Regions from separate parts of the Salinibacterium sp. NYA9b genome, predicted to be linked through region 1. Evidence: riboswitches for the same ligand, from Rfam matches in the RefSeq annotation. Region 1 holds a riboswitch; the other holds the start of a gene.
What was found. A riboswitch is a leader RNA that binds a small molecule or an ion and turns the genes downstream of it on or off. The one in region 1 is predicted to bind glycine.
Positions count from the first base shown of each region.

Region 2: another riboswitch for glycine. It lies ahead of gcvT (glycine cleavage system aminomethyltransferase GcvT); the one in region 1 lies ahead of ACWFSR_RS04755 (L-serine ammonia-lyase).

Region 1 covers NZ_OZ333476.1:1,000,933-1,007,968, reverse strand. Annotated here, with positions in the region: gene rsgA (ribosome small subunit-dependent GTPase A) at 1-637, shown strand, start outside; gene ACWFSR_RS04775 (inositol monophosphatase family protein) at 640-1,431, shown strand; gene ACWFSR_RS04770 (septum formation family protein) at 1,528-2,028, shown strand; gene ACWFSR_RS04765 (bifunctional alpha/beta hydrolase/OsmC family protein) at 2,173-3,444, shown strand; gene ACWFSR_RS04760 (siderophore-interacting protein) at 3,525-4,355, shown strand; glycine riboswitch at 4,489-4,584, shown strand; gene ACWFSR_RS04755 (L-serine ammonia-lyase) at 4,732-6,186, shown strand; gene ACWFSR_RS04750 (pyrimidine reductase family protein) at 6,217-6,966, opposite strand; gene folP (dihydropteroate synthase) at 6,972-7,036, opposite strand, start outside.
Region 2 covers NZ_OZ333476.1:768,975-776,010, forward strand. Annotated here, with positions in the region: gene ACWFSR_RS03700 (ornithine cyclodeaminase) at 1-971, opposite strand, end outside; gene ACWFSR_RS03705 (Lrp/AsnC family transcriptional regulator) at 1,103-1,534, shown strand; glycine riboswitch at 1,686-1,807, shown strand; gene gcvT (glycine cleavage system aminomethyltransferase GcvT) at 1,947-3,104, shown strand; gene gcvH (glycine cleavage system protein GcvH) at 3,107-3,478, shown strand; gene gcvP (aminomethyl-transferring glycine dehydrogenase) at 3,478-6,405, shown strand; gene ACWFSR_RS03725 (VWA domain-containing protein) at 6,663-7,036, shown strand, end outside.

The DNA of each region.
Region 1 (7,036 bases):
GATGCTGATTGTTGTCGCCGCCGCCGACCCGGAGCCACGGCCGCGCCTAGTTGACCGCTATCTCGTGGCGGCCTTTGATGCGGGGATTGATCCCATCCTGTGCATCACCAAGACTGACTTGCAAGATCCGGCGCCGTTCTTGGAGAACTTTGCGGGTCTCGATCTGACAGTGATCGAGAGCCGTTCAGATGAGGTTCCCCTTGACGAGCTGCGCGCGCTCTTGGAAGGCCACACTACGGTTGCGGTCGGCCACTCGGGAGTGGGCAAATCGACGCTCGTGAATGCTCTTGTACCCGACGCTAATCGCGCGGTCGGCCATGTCAATGCGGTCACCGGGCGTGGGCGTCACACGTCATCGTCGACCATTTCGTATCGCGTGGGCACCGGCTGGGTTGTCGATACTCCCGGAGTTCGATCCTTTGGCCTCGGTCACATCGACCCGAGCAAGATCTTGTCGTCCTTTACTGACTTGGCCGAGCTTGCCGAAGAATGTCCGCGCGGCTGCACTCATTTGCCCGATGCTCCCGACTGCGCGATTGCAGAAGCGGTCGCTGGCGGAGCGCTCGGCGAGGTCGGCAAGTTGCGCCTCGACTCGTTCCAGCGGCTCATCACGACACTCGGTTCCGCTAGCGTGTAGTCGTGACCGAATACACTCTCGCCGACGATCTTTCCCTCGCGCTCGCCCTCGCCGGCGATGCTGACCTCATCTCGCTCGACCGCTTCACCGCGCTGGACCTTGAGATCACGACAAAGCCCGACCGCACGCCTGTGACGGATGCCGACAAAGCTGTTGAGCGCAGCATCCGTGCCGGAATTGCTGCTGCCCGCCCCGGAGACTCGATTCTCGGAGAAGAGTATGGCGAGGCCGGAGACTCGAACCGCCAGTGGATTATCGATCCCATCGATGGCACCTCCAACTTTTTGCGCGGCGTCCCCATCTGGGGAACGCTTATCTCGCTCGTCATCGATGGTGTGCCCCAGGTTGGCGTGGTCAGTTCCCCCGCTCTGGGTAAGCGGTGGTGGGCGGCAACTGGTCACGGCGCTTTCGCTCAGGCCCGCGATGGCGAGCCCGAACAGATCTCAGTGAGCAAGGTGTCTTCGCTTGAGGCAGCATCCATCAGCTACAACAGCCTGCCGGGCTGGGATGAAGCTGGTCGCCTCGATGCGGTCGTTGCGTTGACTCGTGCCACGTGGCGTTCGCGCGCGATCGGCGATATGTGGGCGTACATGCTGCTCGCCGAAGGTGCGCTCGACGTCGTGGGCGAATTCGACTTGAAGCCGTATGACATGGCAGCGTTGATCCCCATTGTGTTGGAGGCGGGTGGTCGTTTCACTTCTGTTGAAGGCGTTCCGGGACCGTGGGAAGGTAACGCTCTGGCAACAAATGGCGTACTTCATGACGAAGTTCTGGGGTTTTTGAGCTCTCACTAGGGTTTCGCCCGCTTCTGTTAGCTGTGAATACGCTGAGTTTCACTAAGCTTGACCAGAACGAAGCGTGACTACCTCAGACGAAAGAGACCCACTTCCATGACGACAGAGAACATCTGGCGCCGGACGCTCGCCATCGCCACCATTGCTGTTGCAGCAGTGGCGCTCAGTGGCTGCAGCATCCTCGATCAAGTTACCAACCAAATTTCGGATGCCGTCGACCCCGGAGCCGGCACCACGCAAGACATCTTCAGCCTCGTTATTGGCGACTGTGAAGTCGGCAACCAAGACGGTGGCGAAGTTTCCAGCACCAAAACCGTCGACTGCGCGGAGCCGCACGATGCTGAGGTCTACGCTGCGTCCTACATGGCCGAGGGTGACTTCCCCGGTGACTCCGCAATCGAAGATCAGGCGACGGCTGACTGCTACGCAGAGTTCGGAACCTTTATCGGCGCGGACTACGAAGACTCGGTCTACGACTTCTCCTGGTACTACCCCACTGAGGGCAGCTGGTCAGAGGGCGACCGCGAAATCTTGTGCCTCGTCTATGACCCCTCAGGCAACCAGATCAGTGGTTCGCTTGCAGGTGCAGCAGAGTAATCTTCTTACCCGTTCGGCCGACCAAGACACCGTCTTTGTCGGCCGTTCTGGCGTTAACGGGAAGAACTGAGAGCATGGGGACGTTGCATCCGGTATCCGGATAAGAAACGCTGGAGCACGTCGATACGAAAGTGGTAACGGATAATGAAGATCGAATTCCCCGGCTCCAACGGTTCCATGCTGGCGGCGCGTCTCGACCTCCCCGATGGCACTCCTTCTGCTTTCGCCCTTTTCGCGCACTGCTTCACGTGCTCGAAAGACTCATTCGCTGCCTCACGCATTTCGAAAGCACTTGTTGACTACGGCATCGCCGTATTGCGTTTTGACTTCACGGGCTTGGGCGGCTCCGACGGTGATTTCTCGAATACCAACTTCAGCTCGAACATCGACGATGTCGTCGCCGCCACCGAATACCTCGGCACCAACTACCGTGCGCCTACGATTCTTATCGGGCACTCACTCGGTGGAGCCGCAGTGCTCGCTGCCGCGCACCGCGTGCCGTCGACTCGTGCTGTCGTCACACTCGGCAGCCCAAGCGATCCGGCGCACATCACGAATCTCTTCGCCCACGCCAGCGCCGAGATTGCGGCTGCGGGAGAAGCAATGGTTCAGCTGGGCGGTCGCGAGTTCCGCATCCGCAAGCAACTCCTCGACGACATCGCCGCCCAACCGCAGTCCGCTCGATTGCGCGATCTTGATGCCGCCCTGTTGGTTATGCACTCCCCCATCGACCAGACGGTGGGGGTCGACAACGCGCGAGAGATTTTCGAAACAGCGAAGCACCCCAAGTCTTTTGTGGCGCTCGATGGCGCGGATCATCTCCTGAGCAATCGGGACGATGCTGCTTTCGCGGCGAGCATGATCGCGGCGTGGTCAGCTCGCTATGCTTTCGACGGCGCGGCGGCTCCTCAGCCGACAAAGAGCGACACTGGCACAAAAACCGCTGCGGTTGTCAACCCGAGCGCGGTTATTACTGCCGACGGCAGCTCGGTGATCGTCACCGAGAGCGGTCCGGCGCGCTACGAACAGCGAGTATTCGCGTCGGGGCACGAACTGATCTCTGATGAGCCTGCACCGCTGAGCGAGAATCATGGCGCTGCACCGTATGACTTCGTCTTGGCTGGTCTCGGAAGCTGCACCTCCATCACGATCAGGATGTACGCCGACCGCAAGAAGATGCCGCTGAAGTCGGTAAGCGTGCGCCTCACTCGCGAGCGGATCGATGCGGCCACGTGCGAGCACTGCACCTCAACCGAGGGCATGGTCGAGCATTTCACTCGTGAGCTCACCTTCGAGGGTGAACTCACCGATGAGCAACGAGCTTCTCTGCTCGTCATTGCCGACAAGTGCCCTGTACACCGCTCTCTCGAGGGCGAGATCTCGATCACGACTACAGAACGCTCCTCAGTTCACTAGCCCTCTCAGCATCCGAGGGTTACAGTAGTTAGGTAAGCCTAACTTTTAGTGAAATGAGCCGGCGCCCGCGCCCATCGCCTATGACAATTGAACGTGACTCCGTCAAGCATCCCCTCGTTATCCGCCACCTGACGGTCAGCGCCTTCAGCCACCCGGCGCCGTCGATTGCGCGCATCACCCTCAGCGGTGATGAACTCGCCGGATTTGTCAGCAGCGGCCCCACCGACCACGTCAAGGTATTCTTTCCCGATCCCGCAACCGGCGTGCTCACTGCACCCACGATGACCGCCGATGGAATCAAGAAGCCCAAGGGCGAGGGCAAGGTTATTTCGCGTGACTACACCCCGCTCGGCTTCCGCAGCGATGCTGGTCGTCACGAGCTCGATATCGACTTCGTCGTCCACGGTGATGAGGGGCCTGCCTCCGCCTGGGCCGGCTCAGCCGCCGCTGGCGACAGCCTCGTCATCGCGGGCCCGCGCGGATCACGACTGCTGCCTGTTGGCGCAACCCACGTCATCCTGATCGCGGACGAGACTGCGTTTCCTGCAGCCTCGCGCTGGATCAACATGCTCCCCACCTCGGTAAACATCACCGCCCTGTTCGATGTCGCCGACGACAGCCTTGAGAGCTACTTCAGTGACGAGCAGAAGGCTCGAATGGATGCCGAGTGGTACTACCGTCGCGACGGCCTCGGCCAGCTGGAGGCTGCCCTCCGAGCGCTCGGCGAAATTGGTGAGTCGACCTTCGTGTTCCTCGCCGGCGAAGCAACCACACTCGTGCCGCTCCGCCGCTACTTGCGTCGCGAGTTGGGATTGCCCAAACAGCAGGTGACGGCCGACGGTTACTGGCGTCGTGGCGTGACGAACGCTGACCACCACGAGCCGATCGACCCCTCAGACCCCGAGGACTAAACGGTCTTTGCGAGCGTGCGTTCCTCGCCGAGATGCCGGGCACGCATGCTCGCCTGAGCACAACCCCGGCGTGAGATTGACGGGTCTGCGAGGCAGGCTCAAGTGTATGCTGATGGCACAAGTGAACAGCCGTCATTCCGCTGCGGGAGAGTCCTTCCGATCGATGGTTGGCGCCGTAGGAGCAAACCCTCTCCGGGAATCTCTCAGGCCCCAGTACCGCAGTGGATAGGCAACTCTGAAAAGTAGTCGGCCCTGCCCGACTCGCCGACGGGGCAACGCAACGCCACAAGCGTGCGGAAACTCTCAGGCCCAATACAGAGCGGAGAGGACTCAACGACGCCCGCACGACGCAGTGTGGTGAAGAAACGGAGTCACCGTGGCCATTCGCAATCTGACCCCCCGAACTGAAGTACCGACGCCCTCGCTCGAAGAAGTGCCCCTGAGCAGCTTCGATCTGTTCACTGTCGGCATCGGCCCTTCCAGCTCGCACACCGTCGGCCCCATGCGCGCCGCTGCGTCCTTCGCCGCTGATCTTTCCGAACACGGGATGCTCGACGCTGTCGCCACTCTCAGCGTTCGCCTCTACGGCTCTCTCGCCGCAACCGGTGCTGGCCACGGCACGATGAGCGCGGTGCTCATTGGCTTGGAGGGAAAGCTCCCCGACCAGGTTCTCCCCGCCGAGATGGACCAGATTCTGGCCCGCATCGAAGAATCCGGGCTGCTGCACGTGAGCGCGAGCCGCGATGTGCCGTTCCGCGAATCCGATATTGCCCTGCACCCGCTCACCGTGCTCGACGGGCATCCCAATGGCATGCGTTTTGCAGCATACGATGCGGATGGCGCCGCAATCCTTGAGGCAACGTACTTCTCGATCGGTGGCGGTTTCATCTATCGTGAGGGCGACAACCGTGATGGCAGCTCCTCTAGCGGCCCAGCCGTCGTCGCGGATCCGCTGCCGTTCCGCACTGCTGCACAATTGCTCGCGCACTGCCGCACCGAGGGGCTCAGCTTCAGCGGTGTGATGTTGCGTAACGAGTTGGCCCGCCGCCCCGAGTCTGAGGTGGTTGCTGGCCTCCTGCACCTCCGCGATGTCATGGATGAGTGCAAGAACAATAGCCTTGAACGCACCGGCAACCTGCCCGGCAATTTGAAGGTGCGTCGCCGGGCTCCCGAGTGGCACCGACGCTTGCGCGAAGAAGACCCCAACCGCGATCCGAACTTCTGGCAGGAATGGGTCAACCTCGTTGCCCTTGCCGTCAACGAAGAAAATGCGTCGGGTGGCCGGGTCGTCACTGCCCCCACTAACGGTGCTGCCGGCATCATCCCGGCTGTGCTGTTTTATGCGACCCACTATGCGCCTGGCATGAAAGATGCCGACCAAGCGACGAAGGATGACGCTACCGTGCGCTTCTTGCTGGCCAGCGCGGCCGTGGGCGTGCTCTACAAGCGCATGGCTTCGATCTCGGGCGCCGAGGTCGGCTGTCAGGGCGAGGTCGGCTCGGCCTCCTCTATGGCTGCTGCGGGGCTCGCGGAAATTCTCGGTGGAACTCCCGCACAGGTCGAGAACGCGGCCGAGATCGCGATGGAACACAACCTCGGCCTCACGTGCGATCCCATTGGCGGTCTCGTACAGATCCCGTGCATTGAACGCAATGCGATTGCTGCCTCGAAGGCGATCAACGCTGCAAAGATGGCGTTGTGGGGCGATGGCGAGCACCGTGTCTCGCTCGATGAGGTCATTATCACCATGGCCGAGACCGGCAAGGATATGAGTTCGCGCTACAAGGAAACGTCGATGGGCGGTCTCGCCGTCAACGTCGTCGAGTGCTAGCGCGCACGAAAATACCGCAGCGACAGCGCGCTAACGCGCGGCGCGGAGGTAGCGCAGCAGCAGTGTTCCGTCGGGCGCGGACAGTGCGTGCGCGAGCGACATATTCTGCGGTGTCGCATCCGCCGCATCCACAATTCGCCGAGCAGACCCGCCTTCGAGCCGCGGGCTCACGGTGAGACAGAGTTCGTCAACAACGCCCTGAGCGATCATGGTCGCGAAGAGTGTCGGACCGCCTTCGCTGTGCTGCTGCACAAGTCCGCGTTCCGCGAGAAGGTGTTTCATCTCGACGGTATCTACGGCAGCGTCTCCCGCAATGATCACGTCAGCGACCTCTTCGATTCGTTTGCGGTTCTCCGCGGGTGCGCTCTCGGTGGTCACCACGAGGGGGCGCGTGGCATAGCTGCCCAGGTCTCCCGGTTCCAGCCGCAGGGATGCCGTCACAATGGCAAACGGTGGCTGAGCAGCGAGTCCTTGCGAAGTCCGCCACCCGGCAGATTCCTCGTCGAGAGCGAGATTGCGGTAACCCTCCTGGCGCACTGTCCCTGCGCCAACGACGATGACATCCGCAAGCCGTCGAAGCAGCCCGAAGACACGACCGTCTGAGTCCGTGCCAAGCCCACCAGACACTCCCTCGTGGGTGGCAGCGCCATCGATGCTCGACACAAAGTTCGCGCGCAACCACGGCACTGATCGATCAGCCACCGCGTAGCTCGCGAGAAGTTGCTCGTCGGTGAGCGGCGCCCCAGCGCTGAGGGAGTGAATTTCGGATGCGTCGGCCACAGTGCCTACCTTTCGTTGATGTCGGACATGTTGTGCTTCAGCAGCGCGGGCTCGCGGAGCCCCAGGATCG
Region 2 (7,036 bases), 230 kb from region 1:
TCGGCAATGAGGTCAAGGTCGGTGGCGTAGTCGGTGTCGCGCACGGCATCGAAGACATAGCGCAGGGCCGAGAAGTCTTCGATTGCGAAGCCAACGGAGTCGAAGAGGGTTACTTCTTCGGCAGACGTGCGGCCAGTTGCGGTCCCAGCGAGCACTTCCCACAGCTCGGTGATGGGGGAGTCAGCTTCAAGCTGCTGGATCTCACCCTCGATGCGGGTCTGCTCCGGGAACTCGACAAACACGGTCGAGTTGCGCACGATGGCCTCTTCGAGCTCTGTCTTGCCCGGGCAGTCTCCGCCAATGGCGTTGAGGTGCATTCCGGGTTCGATCATGTCGGCGGTGAGAATCGTCGCGTTCTTCTTGTCTGCGGTGCAGGTCGTGACGATGTCGGCGCCCGCAACAGCGTCTGCTGCTGAGGTTGCGCGCACGATGTCGAAACCGAGTGGCTCAACGTTGCGAATGAACTTGTCCATCGCAGCGGGGTCGGTGTCCCAGACGCGCAGGCTCGTGATGCCGAGGCCGGCGCGGAAGCCGAGTGCCTGGAACTCCGACTGAGTGCCGGTGCCGATGAGGGCGAGAACGCTCGAGTCGGGGCGAGCCAAGGCGCGCGCCGCCATGACGGAGGTCGCAGAGGTGCGCAATGCCGTGAGCAGGGTCATCTCCGAGAAGAACGTGGGGTAGCCGTTGTCGACGCGAGCGAGCATGCCGAGCGCGGTGACGGTCTGGAAGCCCAGTGCAGGGTTGGAAGGGTGGCCGTTGACGTACTTGAAGCCGTACGTTTCGCCATCGCTCGTCGGCATCAATTCGATGACGCCTTCGGGGGAGTGGGCGGCAACGCGAGGTGACTTGTCGAACTGGGGCCACTTGGCATAATCCTGTTCGAGGTAACCCACGATGCCCATAATGATCGGCTCGATGCCGGTGTCGGCAATCCAGCGGCGCATGTTGTTGACGTCTACGTAGTGAACCATGGTCACTCCTTTCGTTGCGGTATTAGAGCTTCCTACGTTACGAATATGCACTATGTACCTACAACTCCCAGTCAACCCTATTTCCGGCCAATAACTATGCATAATGGGAGGCAAAATTGTACAATTTGTTCATGTCTGACTTAGATGACCTTGATCGCCGCCTCTTAGCCGCCCTTCGAGCTGATGCGCGCGAGTCAGTGGCGAGCCTCTCGCGTCGACTTAACGTCACGCGCGCGACCGTCACAAGCCGTATCGATCGCCTCGTGAGCAACGGCACGGTTCTCGGGTTCTCGATCCGCATTAGAGAAGACCGCGACCCTTCTTTCATCCGGGCGATTGCCTTTGTCGAGGTAGAAGGGCGATCGACGGATTCCGTGATCAGCCAGCTGCGCGGTCTGCCCGAGATCCATGAACTCCACACCACCAATGGCGCGTGGGATCTGGTCGCCGACATCCGCACCGACAGCCTGAGCAACTTTGACCGTGTCTTGGCCCGCATGCGCAATGTGGAGGGTGTCGTGAACAGCGAAACCAGTTTGTTGCTCAGCTCAGCACTTCTCTAGACCGACCGCTGATGCCCATCCGCGTCGCTGCTGTAGACCACCCGAGCACCAGTCGGCCGAAAGGGCACGAATTGCTCGCTCTCGGCGTGCTCATCGGCGCGAGCATCCGCCCCGCATTGCTATGCTGAACTCACAACTGAACATCGGGCCGCAACACGATGCGGGAGAGCCGGGCATCTAGCGCTAGTCAACAGAAATTGGCAGGCGCCAGGCCGGCACCGAAGGAGCAAGCCTCCCCGCCAATCTCTCAGGTTCATGTACCGCATCGCACTTGGCCACTCTGGAAAGAGAACCTCGCATCACCCTGAGGTTCCGCCGACGGTGAAAGCTCGCTAGCGTTTAGCGTGTGAAGCTCTCAGGCTCATCACAGAGGGGGAGTTCTATTCACTAGCCCATGCGCCAGGAGAACTCCGTGACCGATGTATCAAGTTCTGAAGCTTCATCCGCTGAATCTTCGCCCACCGCGGTGAGGTATTCACCGCTGCACAGCATCCATGAGCAACTCGGTGCTGCGTTCACCGATTTCGCTGGCTGGATGATGCCGGTGCGGTACAGCTCCGACCTCGCCGAGCACCATGCCGTGCGCACCGCTGCCGGCATTTTCGACATCTCGCACATGGCCGAGATTCACGTGCGCGGCGCTGACGCTGGCGCGTACCTCGACTACGCGCTCGCGGGCAAGCTCTCAAGCATCGCTCTTGCGCAGGCCAAGTACAGTCTGTTGCTCAACGAAGCAGGCGGCATCATCGATGACCTCGTCACCTACCGCCTCGCTGATGACCACTTCTTGGTTGTCGCCAATGCCGGAAACCGCTTTGCCGCAGCGACAGCGCTCACTGAACGGGCCGTCGACTTTGACGTAGCGGTCACCGATGAGAGCGACGACTATGCGCTGATCGCCGTTCAGGGGCCGGTCTCGCGTGCCATCCTCGAGGCGACCGCGGGGCTCACCGGCTTTGCGACACCGCTCGACGAACTCAAGTACTACCGCGAAACCGCGGCCACCTTCAATGGCGCCGACCTCATTATCGGCCGCACCGGCTACACGGGCGAAGACGGCTTTGAGCTGTACATTCACGTGGATGCCGCGGCCGACCTCTGGGCTGCACTCACGGTTGCCGGCGAACCTCTCGGTCTCGTGCCCGCCGGTCTCGCGTGCCGAGACACTCTCCGCCTCGAAGCGGGCATGCCGCTGTATGGACACGAACTCAACCTCGGCACCTTCCCCGTGCAGGCTGGCCTCGGCCGCGTTGTTGCACTCAGCAAGGAAGGTGACTTCGTCGGTCGCAGCGCGATCGAAGCGGGCCCGGATGCCGGTGCTCGCGTTCTCGTCGGTCTCGCCGCCGAGGGCCGTCGCGCCGGTCGCGCTGACTACCTTCTTTTTCACGGTGACACCGAGGTGGGAGTCATCACCTCCGGCGCGCTGTCGCCAACGCTGGGGCACCCGATCGCTATGGCTTACGTCGACTCCGACGTGAGTGAGGTCGGCACCGAGCTTCACATTGATGTGCGGGGCAGTCGCATTGCTGCATCCGTTGTTTCCCTACCCTTCTACAAAAGAGAGGCCTGATCATGGCTGAGAAGAGCGAATTGCAGTACACCGCCGAGCACGAATGGGTGCTGGTCGACGGCACCATCGCGACGGTCGGAATCACCGACTTCGCGGCAGGCAAACTGGGCGACATCGTCTTCGTTGACCTGCCCAAGGTCGGCGCCACCGTCGCTGAGGGCAAGATCGTCGGCGAGATCGAGTCGACCAAGTCGGTGGGTGAACTCTTTGCTCCCGTTGCGGGAACCGTTGTCGAATCCAACGATGCTGTCGCCGACAGCCCCGAACTCGTCAACAGCGACCCCTTCGGTGAAGGCTGGCTCGTGAAGATCGAATTTACTGAACTCCCGTCGATGCTCAGCCTCGACGAATACACCGCATTGACAGGCGAATAATGCCCAACCCTTTCATCAGCGGCACGTTTGCTGACCGCCACATCGGCACGGATGACGCAGCCCAGGCCAGCATGTTGGCCGCTGTCGGCTACGACAGCCTCGAATCGCTCGTGGATGCCGCGGTTCCGCCCGCCATTCACCAGACTCCGGTCGTGAATTCCACGATCCCGGCTCCTGCCTCTGAGCGTGAGGCGCTCGCCGAACTGCGCGCCCTCGCTGGCGCGAACAAGGTTCGTCGCAGCATGATCGGTCTCGGGTATTACGACACCATTACGCCCGCTGTGATCAAGCGAAACGTGCTCGAGAACCCGAGCTGGTACACGGCGTACACGCCGTACCAGCCGGAAATTTCGCAGGGTCGCCTTGAGGCGCTCCTCAACTTCCAGACGATGGTTGCAGACCTTGCAGGCATGACCACGACAAACGCGTCGATGCTCGATGAGGGCACCGCCGCTGTGGAGGGAATGCTTCTTGCGCGCCGTGCGGCTCGCGTGGAGTCGCCCGTGTTCATCGTGGATGCCGACACTTTTCCGCAGACCAAGGCTCTGCTGGCGAACCGCGCGGAGGCTCTCGGAATTGAGCTTGTAGAGCTCGACCTGGCCACGCTCGGTGCGAACCCTGAGCTGCCGGAATGCTTTGGTGCGCTCATCCAGTACCCGGGTGCAACCGGTCGCGTGTGGGATTCCAGCGAGGTTATCGCCGCGGTCAAGGCTCACGGTGGACTCGCTGTTGTTGCTGCCGACCTGCTCGCCCTCACGATGCTGAAGTCGCCAGGAGAACTCGGCGCAGATGTTGCTGTCGGCACCACGCAACGCTTCGGCGTTCCGATGGGCTTCGGCGGACCGCACGCCGGCTACATGTCCGTGCGCAAGGGCCTCGAACGTCAGTTGCCCGGCCGCCTCGTCGGCGTATCTCAGGATGCCGCCGGCGACCCCGCCTACCGCCTTTCGTTGCAGGCGCGTGAGCAGCACATCCGCCGCGAGAAGGCGACCTCCAACATCTGTACTGCACAGGTTTTGTTGGCTGTCATGGCATCCATGTATGCCGTCTATCACGGTCCCCAAGGTCTCAAGCGAATCGCTCAGCGCATTCACCACGACACTGCCAAGTTCGCGGCACGCCTGACCGCCGCGGGCTACACGGTCGAGAACAGCACCTTCTTTGACACCCTCTCGGTGACGAAAAAGGGCCAGGCTCAGGCGATCGCCGCCAAGGCACTCGAGAGTGACATCCTGATTTATGTCGTGGATGCTGACACTGTGCGTGTGAGCTTCGACGAAGTATCGACGCAGCCCTATGGCGGAATGCTCGCCGCACAAGAGAATGATCTCGCCGACGCCTTCGGGCTGGAGGGTGGTTTCTTCAGCTACTCGCCCGACGACACCACCATTCCCGAGGCTCTCAACCGCACGAGCGAGTACCTCACGCACCCGGTCTTCAACACGCACCGCTCGGAGACGAGCATGATGCGCTACCTCAAGTACCTCGCCGACAAGGACTACGCGCTCGACCGCGGCATGATCCCGCTGGGCTCGTGCACGATGAAGCTGAACGCTGCAAGCGAGATGGAAGCGGTGAGCTGGCCGGAATTTGCGGGCATCCACCCCTTCGCTCCTGCCGAAGATGTCTCCGGGTACCTCGTCATGATTTCGCACCTCGAGTCGTGGCTCACCGAGGTCACCGGGTACGACACCGCGTCGTTGCAGCCGAACGCGGGCAGCCAGGGCGAACTCGCGGGGCTCCTCGCGATTCGTGGCTACCACCGTGCGAACGGTAATCCGGAACGTACGATCTGCCTCATCCCGTCGAGTGCTCACGGCACCAACGCCGCCAGCGCGATGCTCGCCGGAATGCGTGTCGTGGTCGTGGCCTGCGATGACCTCGGCAACGTCGACCTCGATGATCTGCGCGCCAAGATCGCTGAGCACGCGAGTGAAATCGCCGCCCTCATGATTACCTACCCCTCGACTCACGGGGTGTACGAGCACGAAGTGCGTGAGATCACGCAGGCTGTGCACGACGCTGGTGGACAGGTGTACGTTGACGGTGCCAACCTCAACGCTCTGCTCGGTTACGCGCGGTTCGGTGACTTTGGCGGCGACGTCAGCCACCTCAACCTGCACAAGACCTTCTGCATCCCGCACGGCGGCGGCGGCCCCGGGGTTGGTCCGGTCGTTGCGAAAGCACACTTGGCCAAGTTCTTGCCTGGCCATCCCATGGCGCAGAGCCAGCACCATCCGGCATTCGACATGCAGACCGGTGCTGCCGGTCCGTATGTTCACGCCGGGGGAGCGGTGAGCGCTGCGCCCTACGGAAGCCCGAGCATCCTGCCCATCACGTGGGCGTACGTGCGCATGATGGGATCGGCCGGCCTCAAGGCGGCAACCGGTGCCGCGGTGCTCTCCGCGAACTACATTGCGGTGCGCCTTCGCGACCATTTCCCCGTGCTCTACGCGGGAGACAACGGCCTCGTTGCGCACGAGTGCATCCTCGATTTGCGTCCGCTCAAGGAGGCGACCGGCATCGACAACAACGATGTCGCCAAGCGCCTCATTGACTACGGTTTCCACGCACCGACGATGTCGTTCCCTGTATCGGGCACGCTCATGGTCGAGCCCACCGAGAGCGAAGACCTCGCCGAGCTTGATCGCTTCATCGACGCGATGATTGCCATCAAGGAAGAAGCGGATGCCGTGGCGGCCGGAACGTGGCCTGCCGACGACAACCCCCTCATCAATGCTCCGCACACGGCGCATTCGGTGATCGCGGGCGACTGGGATCACTCGTACTCGCGGGAGCAAGCGGTGTATCCGTTGAGCTCCCTCGTGTCGGGCAAGTACTGGCCGCCGGTTCGTCGTGTTGACAACGCCTATGGCGACCGCAATCTGGTCTGCTCGTGCCCTCCGATTGAGGCGTTTGCGCACTAATAAATCGCACTAGTTTTCGTCGCCTCTGCGACGGAAAATGGCGCGTGCAGAACCGATCCAGTTCGGTTCTGCACGCGCCATAAATTTGTCCCCCGAAAGTGGGACACCAGTATTCATCTGGCATCGGCCTCTCCTGTGGAGAAAATTCTTCACTTTGGCTGGATTTTCCCTCTCCGGATGTTGTAATGTGCGTCTGGTGTACGGCGAGTGGTTGACCCGACAACCCCAAATCGCTGTTTCACCGACTGGAGACGTTCGTGACCACCCGACGGCATCGACACCGTAAGACCTTTTGGCAGCGGTGGAAGAAACGCTGGTGGCTGGCGCCTATTGCGCTAGTTGCTATTGCTGCGCTCTCGCTCGCTGGCATCCAATTGGGTGCTATTGGATGGATTTCCAACGCTGTTGCGCCTCTCGCTGGCGGCTGCACTGAGACTCGCCCTGTGGTGATTGCGGCTGACCCGTCGATTGCTCCCGCACTGACCATTGTCGCGGCGGAGTTCGATGAGGCTGACGGCAACTGCACCGAGACCGAAGTGCGTTCGCTCGTCTCCGCAGACACTGCTGCGCTGTTCGCTTCGGGTGTTGCGGGCGATCTCGATGCGTGGGTTCCCGATTCGGCGGCCTGGCT